One region of the Vogesella sp. AC12 genome, then DNA from elsewhere that is predicted to be linked to it. Evidence: riboswitches for the same ligand, from Rfam matches in the RefSeq annotation. Region 1 holds a riboswitch; the other holds the start of a gene.
What was found. Region 1 has a riboswitch for glycine ahead of gcvT (glycine cleavage system aminomethyltransferase GcvT). Riboswitches for the same ligand answer to the same signal wherever they lie in the genome.
Positions count from the first base shown of each region.

Region 2: another riboswitch for glycine. It lies ahead of glyA (serine hydroxymethyltransferase); the one in region 1 lies ahead of gcvT (glycine cleavage system aminomethyltransferase GcvT).

Region 1 is NZ_JANFNU010000004.1:155,379-164,953, forward strand. It holds gene miaA (tRNA (adenosine(37)-N6)-dimethylallyltransferase MiaA) at 1-80, opposite strand, end outside; gene fdxA (ferredoxin FdxA) at 179-502, opposite strand; gene gluQRS (tRNA glutamyl-Q(34) synthetase GluQRS) at 598-1,506, shown strand; gene NOM55_RS08875 (amino acid permease) at 1,756-3,090, shown strand; gene NOM55_RS08880 (hypothetical protein) at 3,297-5,633, opposite strand; glycine riboswitch at 5,949-6,050, shown strand; glycine riboswitch at 6,062-6,156, shown strand; gene gcvT (glycine cleavage system aminomethyltransferase GcvT) at 6,189-7,274, shown strand; gene gcvH (glycine cleavage system protein GcvH) at 7,351-7,737, shown strand; gene gcvP (aminomethyl-transferring glycine dehydrogenase) at 7,882-9,575, shown strand, end outside.
Region 2 is NZ_JANFNU010000005.1:222,892-232,466, reverse strand. It holds gene NOM55_RS10590 (LysE family translocator) at 1-533, shown strand, start outside; gene mmuM (homocysteine S-methyltransferase) at 592-1,530, opposite strand; gene NOM55_RS10580 (methyl-accepting chemotaxis protein) at 1,594-3,465, opposite strand; gene NOM55_RS10575 (LysR family transcriptional regulator) at 3,671-4,573, opposite strand; gene NOM55_RS10570 (NAD(P)-dependent oxidoreductase) at 4,683-5,327, shown strand; glycine riboswitch at 5,509-5,598, shown strand; gene glyA (serine hydroxymethyltransferase) at 5,848-7,101, shown strand; gene NOM55_RS10560 (L-serine ammonia-lyase) at 7,188-8,588, shown strand; gene NOM55_RS10555 (FAD-binding oxidoreductase) at 8,686-9,575, opposite strand, start outside.

The DNA of each region.
Region 1 (9,575 bases):
TCGGCCAGCGCCAGCGCGAGGCCGGTCTTGCCGGAGGCGGTGGGGCCCATCAACAGGATGGCGGCAGGATGATCGGACATGGTGGTGTCAGGCTAAGGAAATGGCCGGCCATTGTCGCATGGCGTGGCCGGCTGCGGCCAACGTTGGCCGCAGCTGCGACTCACCGGCGTGCTGCCGTTCAGCGTTCCAGCAGGTGGCGCTTGTCCTTCACCGGCAGCCAGTCGGCGTGGTCGGGCAACGCGTCAATCTTGGCGGACAGCACCGGCCACAGTGGCGTCAGCTCGGCGTTGATGGCGATGAAGTCCTGCTGGTCGGCCGGCAGGTCTTCCTCGGCGAAGATCGCCTCTGCCGGGCATTCCGCCACGCACAGCGTGCAGTCGATGCACTCGTCGGGGTCGATCACCAGGAAATTGGGGCCGGCGTGGAAGCAGTCCACCGGACAGACATCGACGCAGTCGGTGTATTTACATTTGATACAGGCTTCGGTTACAACGTGCGTCATCTGGGCGCGCTCCTTTGATGGTGGGTGTCCGGGGTAATGCTTGAGTTGTTTAGTCAATATTTTAGTCGTATCTCTCTATTTTCGCTGCTCCTGCCATGTCCGTCACTGCCCCCGTTCCCGTTTTGCCCTATCGCGGCCGCTTTGCGCCCAGCCCCACCGGCCTGCTGCACGCCGGCTCGCTGACCACCGCGGTCGGCAGCTATCTGGAAGCCAAGCGCCACGGCGGCGAGTGGTGGCTGCGCATGGAAGACCTCGATCCGCCGCGCGAGATGGCCGGTGCCGCCGACGCCATCCTGCGCACGCTGCAGGCGTTCGGCTTCGAGTGGGACGGCGAGCTGGTGTACCAGCATGACCGTCACGAGCGGTACCGCGCGGCGCTGGCGCAGCTGGTGGCGCAGGGCGACGCCTACGGCTGCGCGTGCACCCGCAAGGAAATCGCCGCCGCCGGCCATCACGGCGCCGACGGCATGGTCTATCCCGGCACCTGCCGTCACGGCGTGGCACCGGGGCGCAGCGCACGGGCGTGGCGGCTGCGGGTGGACGACAGCCGCACCGCGTTTCACGACTGGCTGCAGGGCGAGTACGGCCAGCGCCTGCAGAGCGAGATCGGCGATTTCGTGCTGCTACGCGCCGACGGTTTCTGGGCCTACCAGCTGGCGGTGGTGGTGGACGACATCGCGCAGGGCATGACCGACATCGTGCGCGGGGCCGACCTGCTGGTGTCGACGCCGCGCCAGCTGTGGCTGCGGCAGAAGCTGGGCGGGCCGGCGGTGACGCACTGTCACCTGCCGCTGATGGTCAACGCCGCCGGTGAAAAGCTGTCGAAGCAGACGCTGGCGCCGGCAATCGACGCCAGGTCGGCCGCCGCCGGGCTGCGGCAGGCGCTGACGCGACTGGGGCATGCGCCGCCGGCAGAAGCGGGCGACGTGGCCGAGCTGTGGCAGTGGGCGCGCGGCAACTGGCAGCTGGCGCGGGTGCCGCCGGGACCTATCGTCATTGCATAGTGAACTTGGTATACAATCGCCACCCTTTCGCCAGACGGGCCTCTTTCGAGGCCCGTTTGTCATGGCAGAGCAACCGGAACAGGTTGCCAGGGTGCCGCTGCCCGGCGGCGGCACGCAGACAGAGCAACAGCGGCCGCGCCGCCCCATTCAGGACCCTCAACCCATCATGCAGGATTTCATCGCTTGCACGGCCGCCGCGCCGTGCCCGTTTCCCCGCTGGCGTCAGCGTTCTTCCGCACGGAGGACCGCATGAGTCACGCTCCGCAACCCGCCGCCAAAGGCAAACTCGGCATCTGGATGTGCACCGCGCTGGTGGTGGGCAACATGATCGGCTCCGGCGTGTTCCTGCTGCCGGCGTCGCTGGCGCAGTACGGCGGCGCCTCGCTGATCGGCTGGGTGATCACCTCGCTGGGCGCGATCTGCCTCGCGCTGGTGTTCGCCCGGCTGGCGACGCTGCTGCCGCACAAGGCCGGCGGCCCGTATGCCTATATCCACGAAGGCTTCGGCGATTTCGCTGGCTTCCTCATCGCCTGGGGTTACTGGATCGCGCTGTGGGCCGGCAATGCCGCGCTGACCGTGGCCGGCGTCAGCTATCTGGGGGTGTTCTTCCCGCAGCTGAACGACAGCAACCTCGCCGCCGGCGCCACCGCCATCGGCCTGATCTGGCTGGTGACGTGGATCAACAGCCGCGGCGCGCAAAGCTCGGGCCGCGTGGCCATCGTCACCACCCTGATCAAGCTGCTGCCGCTGGCCGGGGTCACCGTCGCCGGTCTGCTGTACCTCAACCCCGATTTTGTCGTGTTCAACCCGCAGCACAAGCCGCTGTCTGAGGCGATCCCGGCGACCATGGCGCTGACGCTGTGGGCCTTTCTCGGGCTGGAGTCGGCGTCGGTGCCGGCCGGTGATGTAGACCGGCCGGAGCGCACCATCCCGCGCGCCACGGTGCTGGGCACGCTGCTCGCCGCCGCGCTGTACATTGCCAGCACCGTCGCCTTGCAGGGGCTGATGCCGGCGGCAACGTTGGCCGCATCGGCGGCGCCGTTTGCCGATGCCGCGCGCAGCCTGTGGGGCGAGTGGGCGTACTACGCCGTCGGCCTCGGCGCGGTGATTTCCTGCTTCGGCGCGCTCAACGGCTGGTGCCTGATGCAGGGCCACATCCCGGCCGCCGCCGCGCGCGACCGGCTGTTCCCGGCCTTCTTCAAGCGCGAGAACGCGGCCGGCGTGCCCATCGTCGGCCTGCTGCTGTCCACGCTGCTGGTCACCATTCTGCTCGCGTGCAAGTACGCCGGCGGCGACAGCGGGGTGCAGATCTTCGAGTTCGTGATTCTGCTGGCCACCGCCACCACCTTGCTGCCGTACGCGTTCTGCGCGATGGCGCTGTTGGCGGTGATGCTGCAGCGCCACCGGCAGTTCCGTCCCCGCGACTGGCTGGCGCCGCTGGCGTTCTCCGGCGGCGGCTTCGTGTTCGCGCTGTGGACCATTTTCGGCTCCGGGGCCGAGGTGGTGATGTGGGGTGTGCTGCTGCTGCTGGCCGGGCTGCCGGTGTATTTGTGGCAGTTGAGAGAGCGGTTGGTGAAAGGCTAGGCCTTGTATGACAGGGCAGGCGTTATTCGCGCTTGGCTCCCCGTGTAAAAAATGCCCGGTGAGTTATGCTCACCGGGTGTTTGGTTCGCGGCCAACGTTGGATACTTTTTTGGGGGGATGTGCCTGTGGCTTATCTGTGCTATCGGTAGTTTTAAAATATCCGCGGTGTGTGGTTGGTGGCATTAGTTTGAACGCATAGTTAGCCCTTATTCGAGATTACGAACTTCGGTGACAACGGCGTCTTCCACCAGTGTGGGGGCTGCTAAAATGGCCTCTACTCGGCCTGACTGCCGACGAACAGGATGAACAACTGAGTTGAACACTGATACGAATTGGTGTCGCTGTAGGATGGCCAAAACTGGATTAATGTAGTGGAGTACATCTTGGTGATTGATGCCTCGCGAGAATGCAGCAACTTTCCGCCCTCCACCAGCTTGCTTATATAGTTTTCGAAGAATAGTAAGAAATGCCTTCATCTGGGGAGGGACGCCAAGCTTGAGGACTGCATTGTTCGTAGACATATTGTCAAAGGTCTCAATTTCAGAGTCCTCTGATATGACTGATATTGGCACACCGGCCCTGTTGCTGGCTCCAATAACGCGACTAACAAGACAGGATGAGAATGTGACACCCTGTTTAATGACAGACTCGGCTAGTTGGACTTCTCGAACAGTGCAGTTTCGGAAGGTAACGTTTTTAAGGGTCACTTCGTCAAGTGAAATCCGATCTAAGGCTGCATTTTCTATCGTTAAACCATGCAAGTTGAGTTCAGTCCTGTCACTTTGCGTAGCAAAGCGTATAGCTAGGGAAAGACAGTCCGCTGCATATTGGTGGGTGCCGCGCTCATGCGGTGAAGAGAGCAGAAGCTGACTGCACACACTTTGCAGTGTGTCAGCGGTCGCTCCGTTCTTACCCAGAATGTAAGCTGCCATATCCTGAGCCTGCTCGCTCAGTGCTGCCAGCGGCACTGTTTTAACGTCCCGAAAACTCGTCAAAACATGGTTTGCGAAAGCTCCACCCTGAAGTGCAGCCAACATATCAAAATCTACGAATGAACGTGTTCCAGATTCAGCGTCCCGCTGTGCAAGACCGGGAAGTCGTTGAAGCTGCGCCAAGACGCCTTCGCCAGCAGATTGTCCTGTTTCTGCTGTATAGGCCTCCGCAAGGTCTACCCCTGAAATTGGCCCTGTTCCGTTTGCTTTTGCTCGGACAGAAAACGCGAGACGTTCAAGTACTGCTCGAACGGTCGTTGATTCCATCACTGATCTTTCAAGCGATGCTTCGCGGGTGCAAATGGCCTCAAGGAAAGCATCCCAAGCGTTCCCAAAACCCTTTGTTCCATCAATTGAAAGTACCTGATTGAAGAGGTCGTGCCTAAGCAAGTAAGACATCAAGAGGGGTTTGCGTGGTAACCAATCGGGAAGCGATTGATTGATTCCATGTCTTCGCAGGAATTCATTGGCACTGTGTTCATCAAACTCTCCCAAGTCAACCGCTATAAATTTCCTTCCTGTGAGCCCAAGTGCGCTAGCAAGTTCTGCATCAGAGTCAAAGTACTGGTCACGACCACAGATGAAAATTCCGACTTCTGCGGGAAGTTTTTGGGTAAAGTCGCGCACTCCAGTTAGTGCTCGACGGCGCGCCTCTCTCATAAAATTCTTATTTTCGGTGCGAACGACCGATTGTGCGGCAACCTCATCGAACCCATCGAGTAATAGAGAGCACATACCTGCTCTCCAAGCGACTACAGTATCTTCGCGAGGCGTGTAGCCAATTGATCTGGCATGCCGATCCAACATCTCATCGCAATAGTCCTCACCCCAATGCTCTCGTAGGTTGAGTGTCAGTGGCACAGATTTTGTTGTGTCTTTGGTATGGGCTGCAGCTAGTTTTTTGAAAATTTCACGTGTGGTGAGGCTCTTGCCTGATCCAAATGGAGCTTTCAATACAACAATATCGCCGGCCAGTATTCGAGTGCAAATTTGATCAAGCGTTATCTCTCGTCCTGTCATTGGCTTCGTTGTTGACGTATCAAAACCTACACGCATAGGCAAGGGTACGTAAGTGTTGTCGGGCAAAGATGTAGAGTCAGTGAGTGGATCTCTAGCAGATCCAAAGGGAGCCTTTCTTCTGAGCGATAAGTATTTTGCACCATCGAAGAATCGGCGTTGAAACTGAGCCAAGGTTAGAGTTTGTACGTTCTGTTTACGTGCATGTTCTATATGTTGTGCATCAAGTTGATTTTCGGTGATAAGCCATTTGGAAACGGCAGCAGCTTGCGTCTGTTCTATTCTCTCGGCTGACAAAAGCTTCTTGCAGTCGTCTTTTACTTTGTCAAGTCGCGTACTGGTGGTGACCATCAACAGGTGTGTGATGTCGCGCAGTCTGGCGATTCCATCTATTTCGCGGACGACTGGGTCGTTTGGGTAGTGCATTGGCTGACACTGCCCTGGTTGAAGGTTCCATACGGCCTCAGCAATGCGCCGCACTTCGGCTTCAAAAGACATATTTGCTTTGTAGTTAGAAGACATGATTTCACACAATTAAACTGCATTGATTTGGAGGTGGCTAACTTGTAATGCACCCCTATATGGGAATGCATATCAGTTGTACGACGTGCATGGTTGGTAATGATAATTCAATATTTCATCGTTACCAATAATTACTTAATCATGCTCAAAAACACACGCAGTTACAGATAGCTCCATGCAGTCAATTTCTGATGGTGTTGTCCTGCTTTCCTGCCGATTTTTATCCCGCCCAGCACGGATTTCTAGATGATCAGCCGCCGTCTGTGGCAAGCGGCTGATCTGCCGGCAAAACCAGCTTGCCAAGGCGGCTTTCGGCAACGATAATGCGCCCATTCCGCAGGAGAGAGCCGCGCCGGGCCAAACCGGACGCCGCCGCCGAAGGCGCAAGTGCACCCGCAATCGCTCAGGCAAAAGGACTGCAAGAATCGGGCCGTAATCGGCCCGCAGAATCTGGAGAGCGGCGCGTACAGCGCCCACCGAAGGGGCTAACGGCGCAATGCCGGAAAATCTCAGGTGCAGGGACAGAGGGGTGTGAGGTAGGGACAAATCTCACTCCAAGGACTTGCAATGACGGCCCCGAAACGTACCCCTTTATTTGATGCCCACGTCGCTTCCGGCGCGAAGATGGTTGATTTCGCCGGCTGGGAAATGCCGATCCACTACGGCTCGCAGCTGAAAGAGCACGAGATCGTGCGTAGCGACGCCGGCATGTTCGACGTGTCGCACATGACCGTGGTCGACATCAGTGGCAGCGACGCCAAGGTCTGGCTGCAGAAGCTGATCGCCAACGACGTGGCCAAGCTCGGCTTCGAAGGCAAGGCGCTGTACTCCGGCATGCTCAACGAGCAGGGCGGCGTGGTCGACGATCTGATCGTGTACCTGACCGCCACCGGCTACCGCATGGTGATCAACGCCGGCACCACCGAGAAAGACCTGGCATGGATGGACAAGCAGTCCGCCGGCTTCGACGTGCAGCTGCAAGTGCGCCGCGACCTCGCGATGCTGGCGGTGCAGGGCCCGAAAGCCATCGAGAAGGTCTGCGCCGTCAAGCCGGCCCTGGCCGAATCCATCCAGGCACTGAAAGTATTCCAGGGTCTGCCGTCCGGCGAGTGGTTCTACGCCCGCACCGGCTACACCGGTGAAGACGGCCTCGAAATCATGATCCCGGCCGATCAGGCCATCACCTTCTTCAACGAGCTGAAAGCCGCCGGCGTGGCGCCGATCGGCCTGGGCGCGCGCGATACCCTGCGTCTGGAAGCCGGCATGAACCTGTACGGCCACGACATGGACGAGACCGTGTCGCCGCTGGAAGCCGGCATGGGCTGGACCATCGCCTGGAATCCGGAAGAGCGCGACTTCATCGGCCGCAAGGCGCTGGAAGCGCAAAAAGCCGCCGGCGTGCCGATGAAACAGGTCGGCCTGGTGCTGGAAGGCCGCGGTGTGCTGCGCGAAGGCCAGAAGGTCGTGGTCGACGGTGCCGAAGGCATCATCACCAGCGGCACCTTCTCGCCGACCCTGAAACACTCCATCGCCATCGCCCGCGTCCCGGCTGCCACCGGCGCCACCGCCCAGGTTGACCTGCGCGGCACGCTGACCGAGGTGCGTGTGGTGAAAATGCCGTTCGTGCGCAACGGCAAGAAAGTTTTTGAATAAGCTGGTGTATAACGACGGGGCGAGCCGAGGCAGTCCCGATCCACACCATGACAACGCATTTTTCTGGAGAGAAACCATGAGCAACATTCCTGCCGAACTGAAATACGTATCCAGCCACGAATGGCTGCGCCTGGAAGCCGACGGCTCCGTGACCGTAGGCATCACCGAGCACGCGCAAGAGCTGCTGGGCGACATCGTATTTGTCGAGCTGCCAGCCGTTGGCGCCAACCTGGCGGCCGACGAGCAAGCCGGTGTGGTGGAATCGGTGAAGGCCGCGTCCGACGTGTACGCGCCGATCGCCGGTGAAATCCTGGAAGTGAACGCCGAACTGGAAGCCAACCCGGAGCTGGCCAACAGCGAGCCGTACGCCGCTGGCTGGTTCTTCAAGATCAAGCCGGCCAACGCCGCTGATCTGGACGGCCTGCTGGACGCAGCGACTTACGCTGCCGAAATCGGCGCCTGATGAACGAGCCCTGCTGTCGTCAGACAGTAGGGCTTTTTGTTTTTTAGCCACGGACCACACGGAAACACACGCCCCACCGGCAGCCTGCCTGCCCCGTGTCCTTCCGTGTGTTTCGTGGCTTATTCAGCAAACGGAATCGAAGACATGTCGCTCTCGCAACTCTTCAATCATCAAGAATTCATCGCCCGCCACATCGGCCCGTGCGAATCCGAAAAAGCCGACATGCTGGCCGCCATCGGCGTCAGCTCCGTCGAAGACCTGGTGGCACAGACCGTGCCGGCCGGCATCCGCTTCAACCGCGCGCTGGACCTGCCGCCGGCGATGCGTGAAGCCGACGCACTGGCGGCACTGAAAACCGTCGCCAGCAAGAACATCGTCAACAAGTCCTTCATCGGTCTGGGTTACTACCCGGTACAGGTGCCGGGCGTGATCCTGCGCAACGTGCTGGAAAACCCGGGCTGGTACACCGCCTACACCCCGTACCAGGCCGAAATCGCCCAGGGCCGCCTGGAAGCGCTGCTCAACTTCCAGCAGATGGTGATCGACCTCACCGGCCTGGAGCTGGCCAACGCCTCGCTGCTGGACGAAGCCACCGCCGCCGCCGAAGCGATGACGCTGGCGCGCCGCGTGTCGAAAGTGAAATCCGAGCAGTTCTTCGTCGATCGCCGCGTGCTGCCGCAGACACTGGACGTGCTGAAGACCCGCGCCGAATACTTCGGCTTCGAGCTGGTGCTGGGCCATCCGGAAGAAGCCGGCAACGGCGACTACTTCGGCGCGCTGTTCCAGTACCCGGGCGAATCCGGCGAGCTGCTGGACCTGACCCCGTACATTGCTGCGGCAAAAGCCCGTGGCGCGGTGGCCATCGTGGCTGCCGACGTGATGGCGCTGGTGGCACTGAAGTCGCCGGCCGAAATGGGCGCCGACGTGGCGGTGGGCAACACCCAGCGCTTTGGCGTGCCGATGGGCTTTGGCGGCCCGCACGCTGCCTACTTCGCCTTCCGCGACGACATGAAGCGTTCCGCGGCCGGCCGCATCATCGGCGTGTCCATTGATGCCAAGGGCAAGACCGCGCTGCGCATGGCGCTGCAGACCCGCGAGCAGCACATCCGCCGCGAAAAAGCCAACTCCAACATCTGCACCTCGCAAGTGCTGCTGGCCAATATGGCCGGCATGTACGCGGTGTACCACGGTCCGGAAGGCGTCAAGCGCATCGCCACCCGCATCCACCGTCTGGCGGCGATCTTCGCCCACGCGGTGAAGACCGCCGGCGGCAAGCTGGTATTCGACCGCTTCTACGACACGGTACAGGTTGAGCTGGGCGATCGTGCGGCCAACGTTTACGCCGCGGCACTGGCCGCCGGCATCAACCTGCGCGATGCCGGCAACGGCGTGCTGGGTGTGGCCTTCCACGAAGCCGCCACCGAGGCGGACCTCGCGCAGCTGATCGAGCTGTTCACCGGCAAGGCCGCCGACATCGCCGCGCTGGACGCGGCCGCAAGCGATGCCATCCCGGCCGCGCTGAAGCGCGAATCGGCGATCCTGTCGCACCCGGTGTTCAACGAGCACCACAGCGAGCACGAGATGCTGCGCTACCTGAAGAAGCTGGAAAACCGCGATCTGGCGATGAACCACTCGATGATTTCGCTGGGCAGCTGCACCATGAAGCTGAACGCCACCAGCGAGATGATTCCGGTGACCTGGCCGGAATTCGCCAACATGCACCCGTTCGCACCACGCGACCAGGCCGTTGGCTACCTGGAAATGATCGAAGGCCTGCAACAGCAGCTGCTGGCGATCACCGGTTTCGACGCGATCTCGATGCAGCCGAACTCCGGCGC
Region 2 (9,575 bases), on a different contig from region 1:
TGATCAGCCGCAACAGCCTGCTGTACGGCAAACGCGCCGGCCTCGCCGCCGCGCTCGGCATCGGCCTCGGCGTGCAGGTGCACGTGATGTACACCCTGCTCGGCGCCAGCCTGTTGCAACAGACGCCGCTGTTGTTGCAGCTGCTGCGCGTGCTGGGCGCCGGCTATCTGGTGTATGTCGGCTGGTGTACCTTCCGCAGCGGCGCCGTCAACGAGGCGGCGGCGCCGGACAGCCACGGCCGCGCGCTGCGCAACGGTTTCCTCACCAATGCGCTCAACCCCAAGACCATGCTGTTCGTGATCAGCACCTACACCCAGGTCGTCGCCGCCAGCACGCCGCTGCCGGTACTGCTCGGTTACGGCCTGTTCATGTCGCTGGCGCACGTGCTGTGGTTCGCGCTGGTAGCGGTGCTGCTGGCGCAGGACGGCTTGCGCCAGCGCCTGCTCGGCGTGCAGCTGTGGCTCAACCGCGGCATCGGCCTGCTGCTGATGGCGCTGGGCAGCCTGCTCGCCGCCGGCCCGCTGCTGCATTAGATGCCATGAAAAACGGCGACCCGCAGGTCGCCGTGGCTGAGCTTGCCTCCGAACAGTCTTAGCCGCGCAGCCAGCCGGCCAGCGCGCGGATGTCGTCCGGCGAGGTGCGGCAGCAGCCGCCGATGCAGCTGGCGCCGGCCAGCCGCCACTGTCGTGCCGCCTCAGCAAAGGCCATAGGATCGCTGCTGCCGTGCCAGGTCTTGGTCACCGCGTCGTAGGCTTCGCCGGAGTTGGGATAGGTCAGCAGCCGCTTGCCGGTCTGTGCGGCCAACGTTTGCAGCAGCGGCACGATATGGCGCGGCGCGGTGCAATTGACGCCCACCGCCACGATCTGCGGATAGGCTTCCAGCTCGGCCACCGCCGCCAGCAAGGGTGTGCCGTCGCTCAGGTTGGCATCATCACGGCAGGAGAAGCTGATCCATGCCGCTGCCTGCGGAAAGTCCTGCTGCAGCACGCGGGCGATGGCACGCGCTTCCACCGCGCAGGGAATGGTCTCGCACGCCAGCAGATCCGGCGCGGCGGCCAGCAAGGCGGCAATGCGCGGGCGATGGAAGTCCATCAGCTCGGTTTCGCTGCGGCCGTAGTCGCCACGGTATTCGGAACCGTCGGCCAGCATCGCGCCGTACGGACCCACCGAGGCCGCCACCAGCGGCTTCTGGCGCCCGGCATGGTTGGCCGCATCGGCCCAGAACTCGTCGCGCGCCTGCTGCGCCAGCTGCACCGAGCGCTGCATCAGTTCCGCGGCGGCGGCTTCGTCCAGGCCGCGCTTGGCAAAGCCGCTGAACGACGCCTGGTAGCTGGCGGTGGTGGCGACATCGGCACCGGCGGCGAAGTAGTCGAAATGCACCTGGCGGATCAGCTCCGGCTGCTCGATCAGCACCCGCGCCGACCACAACGCGTCATTCAGGTCACAACCGCGACGCTCCAGCTCGGACGCCATCGCGCCATCCAGCACCAGCGGGGCATCCTGAAAACGGGCAAAAGGATTGGCAAACATTGAACAGACTCCACAAAAAGAAAAACCCCGGCACAGGCCGGGGCTTGCTGCATGCAAGATGTATCACAGACGGAATTGCGATACCAGTGCCTTCAGCTGGTCGCCGCGGCTGGCCAGTACCTGGATCGTCGCCAGCGCTTCCTGCAGGCTGCTGTCAGTCTGCTGCGCCATCGAGTTGACACGCTCGGCGCTACGCGCCATTTCGTTGGTAGCGATGCCCTGCTCGGCGGTGGAGGAAGTGATTTCGCCCATGCGGGTCGAGATCTCTTCGGCGTTGCCCTTGATCAGCTCCACCTTGCTGGCCGCTTCACGCGACAGGGTGACACCGGTTTCCACTTTCGCGTTGGTGGCGTCGGCATGGTTGATCGCCTCGCCGGTTTTCTGGATCACGGTATCGATCAGCTCGGCGATCTGCACCGTGGCGCTGGCGGTACGCTCGGCCAGCTTGCGCACTTCGTCGGCCACCACGGCAAAGCCGCGGCCCTGCTCGCCGGCACGCGCCGCTTCGATCGCCGCATTCAGCGCCAGCATATTGGTCTGGTCGGCGATGTCGCGGATCACGCCGACAATGCCCTTGATCTGCTCGGACTGGCCGGACAGGTTGGACATCACGCCCTGCAGCGACGACACCGCACCGACGATGGATTCCACCTCGCGCGCCACTTCCGCCATCGCGCGGTGCGAATCCAGCGAGTTGTCACGCGAACGCGACACCAGCACCTCGGTTTCGCCAACGTGGTCGGCAATGTGGTTGATGCTGACGGTGATCTGTTCGATGGTGGCGGCGGTCGACGACAGCTCTGACGACTGCACGCGCGAATCCTGGGCGATCTGCTCCGCCACACGGTTCAGGTCGGCAGCGTCGCGCGCCAGCGAATCGGATTCGTCGCGCACGGTGAGGAACATCTCGCGCAGCTTGGCCACGAACTGGTTGAAGGCTTCGGCAATCTGGCCGACTTCGTCACGGTTGCCGACCGGCAGCGTCTTGGTCAGGTCACCGTGGCCGCTGGCCACTTCACGCATCGCATTGCGCAGCACCGACAGGCCGGACAGCATGCGCGCCACGCCAACGTAGGCGAAGATGCCGGACACCACCAGGCCGATCACCAGCAGGCCTACCATCACCATCAGCAACTGTGTCACCGGTGCCATTGCGGCGGCCACCGGCACCATCACGCCGAGGAACCAGCCGGTCTTGCCCACCGGATACAGCGCGGTCAGGGTGGCGTCACCGTTGATCGACACGTCCACGATCTGGCCATCCTTGTTCACCGCGTTCATGTCGTAGCCGGCCACCACCTCGCCGATCTTTTTCAGGCCGGATTCTTTTTCCGGGTGCGCAATCACGGTGCCGTCGCCGGTCACCAGGAAGGCATAGCCGTCACCCGGCAGCTTGGCGGCAACCACTTCATCCACCACGCGCTGCAGCGTCACGTCACCACCGGCCACGGCCACCAGCTGGCCGCCATCCTTGCGTGCCTGGGCGAAGGTGATGATCGGACGCTTGGTGGCGGCATCGATATAAGGCGGCGACGCGATCGGGCCGGTCGCATCCTTGGCCGCCAGATACCATGGCCGCCCGGTCGGGTCGTAGCCTTCCGGTACTTTCGGCGCACCGGTGAACTGGGTCATGGTCTTGTCCGGCTGACCGATGTACATGTCGTCAAAACCGCCGGCATCGCGCGCCTGGTCCAGCACCGGCTGCAATTCGCCGGTACCGAAGCGCGGCAGCGCCGAGGCGACGATCTTCTGGCGGGTGGACACCCACTCGGCAACAAAGCTCGCCTTGCTGTTGGCGGCCTGATTGATTTCGTTACGGATGGCACTGGACAGGGCGTCGCTCATTTTCCAGTACGCGACGGCACAGAACATGACCGCGAGTACCGTCAGTACCAGCAGCACGAAGGCCATCAGGCGAGTACGCAATGACATCATGATGTGTATTCCCCACTGAATTTTGTAAGTTATGGTGCGGCATAGTACTACTAAGCCCACCTGTGGTTATTTGTTTATATTCACAAAGCCATTTCATGGCATTTCGTTAACAACGGAATTTTGTATTCTGCGCACAATCCTCATTAGCTGGCATTTTTATATAACAATATCGAAACAATCCGGCAACAAACCGCCCTTGCCAATGTCAAAGATGGCGTTCGCCACCCAAGGCCGCCTGCAATGCCGACATTGCATGTCGCACTTTTGCAGGTTGCCCCTCGCGCCGCGGTGTCACCATCCACAACGGCAATTCCGGCAGGCTCCACTCGCTCAGCACCGGCTGCAGCAGACCGGCGGCCAGTTCCTTGCGTACTTCCGGCTCCGGTTGCAAGGACAGGCCCAAGCCTTCCAGCACAAAGGCACGCGCCGACAGGATATTGTTGCTGCTGATACGCGGCGGCATCGATAAAGTCACCGTTTCTGCACCGCGCGTCAACTGCAAGCGGCTCAAGCCTTCGTGCGCGGCCACCCCGACCCAGTCGTGTTGCAACAGCTCGGCCGGTGTTTGCGGCAGGCCATGCTTTGCAACATAGACCGGCGACGCACAAATGACAAAGTGCCAGTCGGCCAGATGGCGCGCCACCAGTGACGAATCCTTCAGCTTGCCGGCCCGGATCGCGAGATCAATCTGCAACTCCAGCAGGTCCACCATCTCGTCGTGAAAGAACAGCCGCAGGCTGAGGCCGGGGTTGGCCGCCAACAGCGGTGCCAGCGCGCTGCTGAGCACGCCGCCGGCCAGGCCGCTGGGGGCGGAGATGCGCAGCTCGCCCACCGGCGCATCGCGCAGCGCCGACAGCTGCTGCTCCGCCTGCCGCGCCGCCGCCAGCATCGCCGCGCAGCCCTGATAGAACAGCTGCCCGGCCTCGGTCAGCGTCAGCTTGCGCGTGGTGCGCTGTAGCAGGGTGACGCCATGGCGTTGCTCCAGCCGCCGCAGATGCTGGCTGACCGCCGACGGCGTGATGCCGAGGCTCTGCGCCGCCGCGTTCATCGAGCCTTTCTCGATCACCCGGGCAAACACCGCCATGCTGCGCAATTCGTCCATATTCATTATTTCAACTTAACAATCAATCAATTTTACGACGGATTATCGGAATGTGAATCGGCAATTACACTACTCTCATCAATCACCGCCCGTCAGCGGGCAGCAAGGAGCACTCATGAAAATCGCACTGATCGGCGCCAGCGGCTTTGTCGGCTCGGCCATCCTGAAAGAACTGCTGTCGCGCAATGTCGCCGTCACCGCCATCGCCAGCCGTCCCGAGCGCATCGCTGCTGCGGCCAACCTTGAGGTGGTGGCCGCCGATGCCTACGACGCCGACGAGGTGGCCCGTGCCGTGGCCGGCCACGACGTGGTGATCAGCGCCTTCAACCCCGGCTGGGACAAGGCCGACATCCGCGCGCTGTTCCTCGCCGGCCACCAGGCTATCGTCGCCGGGGTCAAGACCGCCGGTGTACCGCGCTTCATCGAGATCGGCGGTGCCGGCAGCCTGTTCGTCGCCCCCGGCGTGCAGCTGATTGACACCCCGCACTTCCCGGCGGAATACAAGGAAGGTGCCGAGGGCGCGCGCCAGGCGCTGAACCTGCTGCAACAGGAAACGCAGCTGGACTGGGTGTTCGTGTCGCCGCCGGCGCTGCTGTCGCCGGGTGCGCGCAGCGGCCAGTACCGTCTCGGCGGTAACGAGCTGCTGATGGCAGGCGAAGCACCGGCCGGCATCAGCGACGCCGACCTCGCCGTGGCGGTAGTGGACGAAGCGCTGCAGCCGCAACACCACCGCCAGCGCTTTACCGTCGCCAGCGTCTGATTCCCGCCGCGATAGCACACCTTATATAAGCATACGGTTTTGCAGTGCAAACCCTGCCGAACGCCTGATCCGACTGGATCGGCGCGTTTGCGGCAGGTTTTTTTGCTGCAACAGCACATTGAATACTGTCGTCGATGCGTTGACAGCCGCGCGCCGCTTCACTAGATTGCGACCAGCCAATCAAGCCGCTGCAGGAGAGACTGTCATTCGCTGACAGCGCCGAAGGGGAATCGCCCCGGAAACTCTCAGGCAAAAGAACTGCAGCGACGTCTGGCACTCTGGAGAGTAGATCAGCCGCAAGGCCGGATCTCGCCGAAGGAAGCATGGCCCGGTGGGTACACCGTGCGCCGCAATCTCTCAGGCAAAGGGACAGAGGGGGCATCGTCCGGCAGACGCCGGGCGGGCGCCATTGTCCTTTACGCCGCACATCCATGCGTCAACGCCCTGCCCGACCCTGCCGCCACTACCAGCGCGGTTGCGGCCAACCTTTGCCGTTCGCGCCAAGAAAAAGGAATGCACGATGTTTACCAAAGAGATGGAGATTGCCGGTTTCGACGACGCACTGTGGGCCGCGATGCAGGCCGAGGCACAACGCCAGGAAGACCACATCGAGCTGATCGCCTCCGAGAACTACACCAGCCCGCGCGTGATGCAGGCGCAAGGCAGCCAGTTGACCAACAAGTACGCCGAGGGCTATCCCGGCAAGCGCTACTACGGCGGCTGCGAGCACGTCGATGTCGCCGAACAGCTGGCCATCGACCGCGCCAAGCAACTGTTCGGCGCCGACTACGCCAACGTGCAACCGCACTCCGGCAGCCAGGCCAACGCCGCGGTGTACATGGCGCTGCTGCAGCCGGGCGACACCGTGCTGGGCATGAGCCTGGCGCACGGCGGCCACCTCACCCACGGCGCCAAGGTCAACTTCTCCGGCAAGATTTACAACGCGGTGCAGTACGGCATCAACGTGGACACTGGTGAGATCGACTACGACGAAGTGCAGCGTCTGGCCAGCGAACATAAGCCGAAGATGCTGGTCGCCGGCTTCTCCGCCTACTCGCTGGTGGTGGACTGGAAGCGCATGCGCCAGATCGCCGACAGCGTCGGCGCGTATTTCTTTGTCGACATGGCGCACGTCGCCGGCCTGGTGGCAGCCGGGCTGTACCCGAACCCGGTGCCACACGCGCACGTGGTCACCACCACCACCCACAAGACGCTGCGCGGCCCGCGCGGCGGCCTGATCCTGGCGCAGGCCAACCCCGAGCTGGAAAAGAAACTGCAGTCGCTGGTGTTCCCCGGCATCCAGGGCGGCCCGCTGATGCACGTGATCGCCGCCAAGGCGGTAGCCTTCCTCGAGGCGCTGCAGCCGGAATTCGTCGACTACCAGAAACAGGTGCTGGCCAACGCCCGCGCCATGGTGGAGGTGTTCCAGCAGCGTGGCTACACGGTGGTGTCCGGCAAGACCGATGACCACCTGTTCCTGCTGAGCCTGATCGACAAGGGCCTCACCGGCAAGGCCGCCGACGCCGCGCTGGGTGCCGCCTGCATCACCGTCAACAAGAACGCGGTACCGAACGACCCGCAAAGCCCGTTCGTCACCAGCGGCATCCGCATCGGCAGCCCGGCGATCACCAGCCGCGGCTTCAAGGAAGCGGAAGCCGGCCAGGTGGCGCACTGGGTGTGTGACATCCTCGACGACATCGACAACGCCGATGTCGCCGCCCGCGTGAAACGCCAGGTGGCGGAGCTGTGCGCCGCCTTCCCGGTTTACCGCTAAGCAGCAGCGGGCGCCGTCATTCCGACGGCGCCCGACTATAGTTAAAACAGAACCTGCGCCGCAGGCACCACCTCAAGAGAAGCAACATGGCAATCAGTGTTTTTGATTTGTTCAAGATCGGCATCGGCCCGTCCAGCTCCCACACCGTCGGCCCGATGCGCGCGGCGCGGCAATTCGTCGCCCGGCTGGAAAAGGACGGCCTGCTGGCGCAGACCGCCAGCGTCAAATCCGAAATGTTCGGTTCTCTCGGTGCCACCGGCAAAGGCCACGGCAGCGATGTGGCGGTACTGCTCGGGCTGCAGGGCGAATACCCGGACCTGGTCGACACCGATGCCGTCGACGGCATGCTGGCCGCCATCCGCAACAACAAGCGCATCGCACTCCTGGGCACGCACGAGATCGACTTCATCGAGTCCGAGCACCTGATCCTGCACAAGCGCAAGGCGCTGCCCTATCACCCTAATGGCATGATCTTCGAGGCGTTTGCCGCCGACGGCAGCAGCCTGTCCAAGCGCGCCTACTACTCGGTCGGCGGCGGCTTCGTGGTCGACGAGGCGGCGATCGACGCCGGCTTCGTGCCACCGGGCATCACCGAGCTGAAGCACCCGTTCAAGAGCGGCGCCGAGCTGCTGGCGCTGTGCCAGCGCCACGGCAAGAGCATCAGCCAGATCATGCTGGAGAACGAGTTGGCGTGGCGCAGCGAGGACGAGATCCGCAGCGGCCTGCTCAACATCTGGCACGTGATGCAGGCCTGCGTGAAGCGCGGCTGCGAGCGCGAGGGCATCCTGCCCGGCGGCATGAAGGTCAAGCGCCGCGCCGCCGACATGCACCGCAAGCTGCTGTCGTCGCCGGAAGCGGCGCTGCGCGACCCGCTGACGGTACTGGACTGGGTGAACCTGTACGCGCTGGCAGTGAACGAGGAAAACGCCGCCGGCGGCCGCGTGGTGACCGCGCCGACCAACGGCGCCGCCGGCATCATCCCGGCGGTACTGCACTACTACGCGCGCTTCATCCCCGGCGCCAGCGACGACGGCATCGTGCGCTTCCTGCTCACCGCTGGCGCCATCGGCATCCTGTTCAAGCTCAATGCGTCCATTTCCGGCGCCGAAGTCGGCTGCCAGGGCGAAGTCGGCTCCGCCTGTTCGATGGCGGCCGGCGGCCTGGCCGAAGTGCTGGGCGGCACGCCGGAGCAGGTGGAAAACGCCGCCGAGATCGGCATGGAACACAATCTGGGGCTGACCTGCGACCCGGTCGGCGGCCTGGTACAGGTGCCGTGCATCGAGCGCAACGCGATGGCGTCGATCAAGGCCATCAACGCGGCGCGGATGTCGCTGCGCGGCGACGGCCAGCACTTCGTGTCGCTGGACCGCGTGATCAAGACCATGCGCGACACCGGCCGCGACATGAGCACCAAGTACAAGGAAACCGCGCGCGGCGGGCTGGCGATCAACGTGATCGAGGTGCCGGTCAACATCGTCGAGTGCTGAGCGCACCATCCGCGACAGCTGCGGCCAACCTTGCACAAGGTTGGCCGCAACGACAAAGCCCGCCTTTTCGGCGGGCTTTTTGCATTCACGCGTCCGGCTACAGGAAGCGCGCCGGCGCATACGGTGCCGGATCGGTGAACGGCGTCTCTCCGCAGATCACCTGCGCCAGCAGTTGGCCGCACACCGGCCCCAGCGTCAGGCCGTGGTGGGCGTGGCCGAAGTTGAACCACAGGCCCTTGTGGCGCGGTGCGGCGCCCAGCGCCGGGCGCATGTCCGGCAGGCACGGGCGGCTGCCCATCCACGGCGTGACATCCAGCCGCTCACCGAGCGGGAACAGCCCGCGCGCCAGCGCCTCGGCCTGCTCCAGCTGCGCGTAGTTGGGGGCGGCGTCGCGCCGCGCCAGTTCCACGCCGGTGGCGATGCGCAGGCCGCGCTGCATCGGAGATACCACGAAGCCGCCTTCCACGTCGGCCACGGTGTAGCTCAGCCCCGGCCCCAGAGGCCGGTAGTGCATGTGGTAGCCGCGCTTGGTCTGCAGCGGAATGCGGTAGCCCAGCGGCTGGAAAATGTCATCGGACCACGGCCCCATGGCGACGACGACCTGCGCCGCGCGCAGCGTGCCGCCACTGGTGACCACCTGCCAGCCGCTGCCGTCCGGGACCAGCGCCGTGGCCTCCTGCTGCAGGAGTACCCCGCCCAGGCTCTCGAAATAGGCGGCATAGCCGCGGGTCAGTGCACCCGGATCGCTGATGCGCTGCGGGTCGCGCCAGTGCACCGCGCCGGCGAAGCCCTCGCCGAGGCCCGGCTCGGCGGCGCGCAGCTGTGCCGCGTCGAGGATCTGCAACTGCAGACCGTGTTCGGCGGCAATGCGGCGCGCGTTGGCGGCCTCGGCGGCAAAGCCGGCCTCGGTGCGGTAGGCCTCGAACAGACCGTCGTCACTGCACAGCCCGCGCATATTGGCCGCGGCGATCAGCGTGGCGTGTTCGT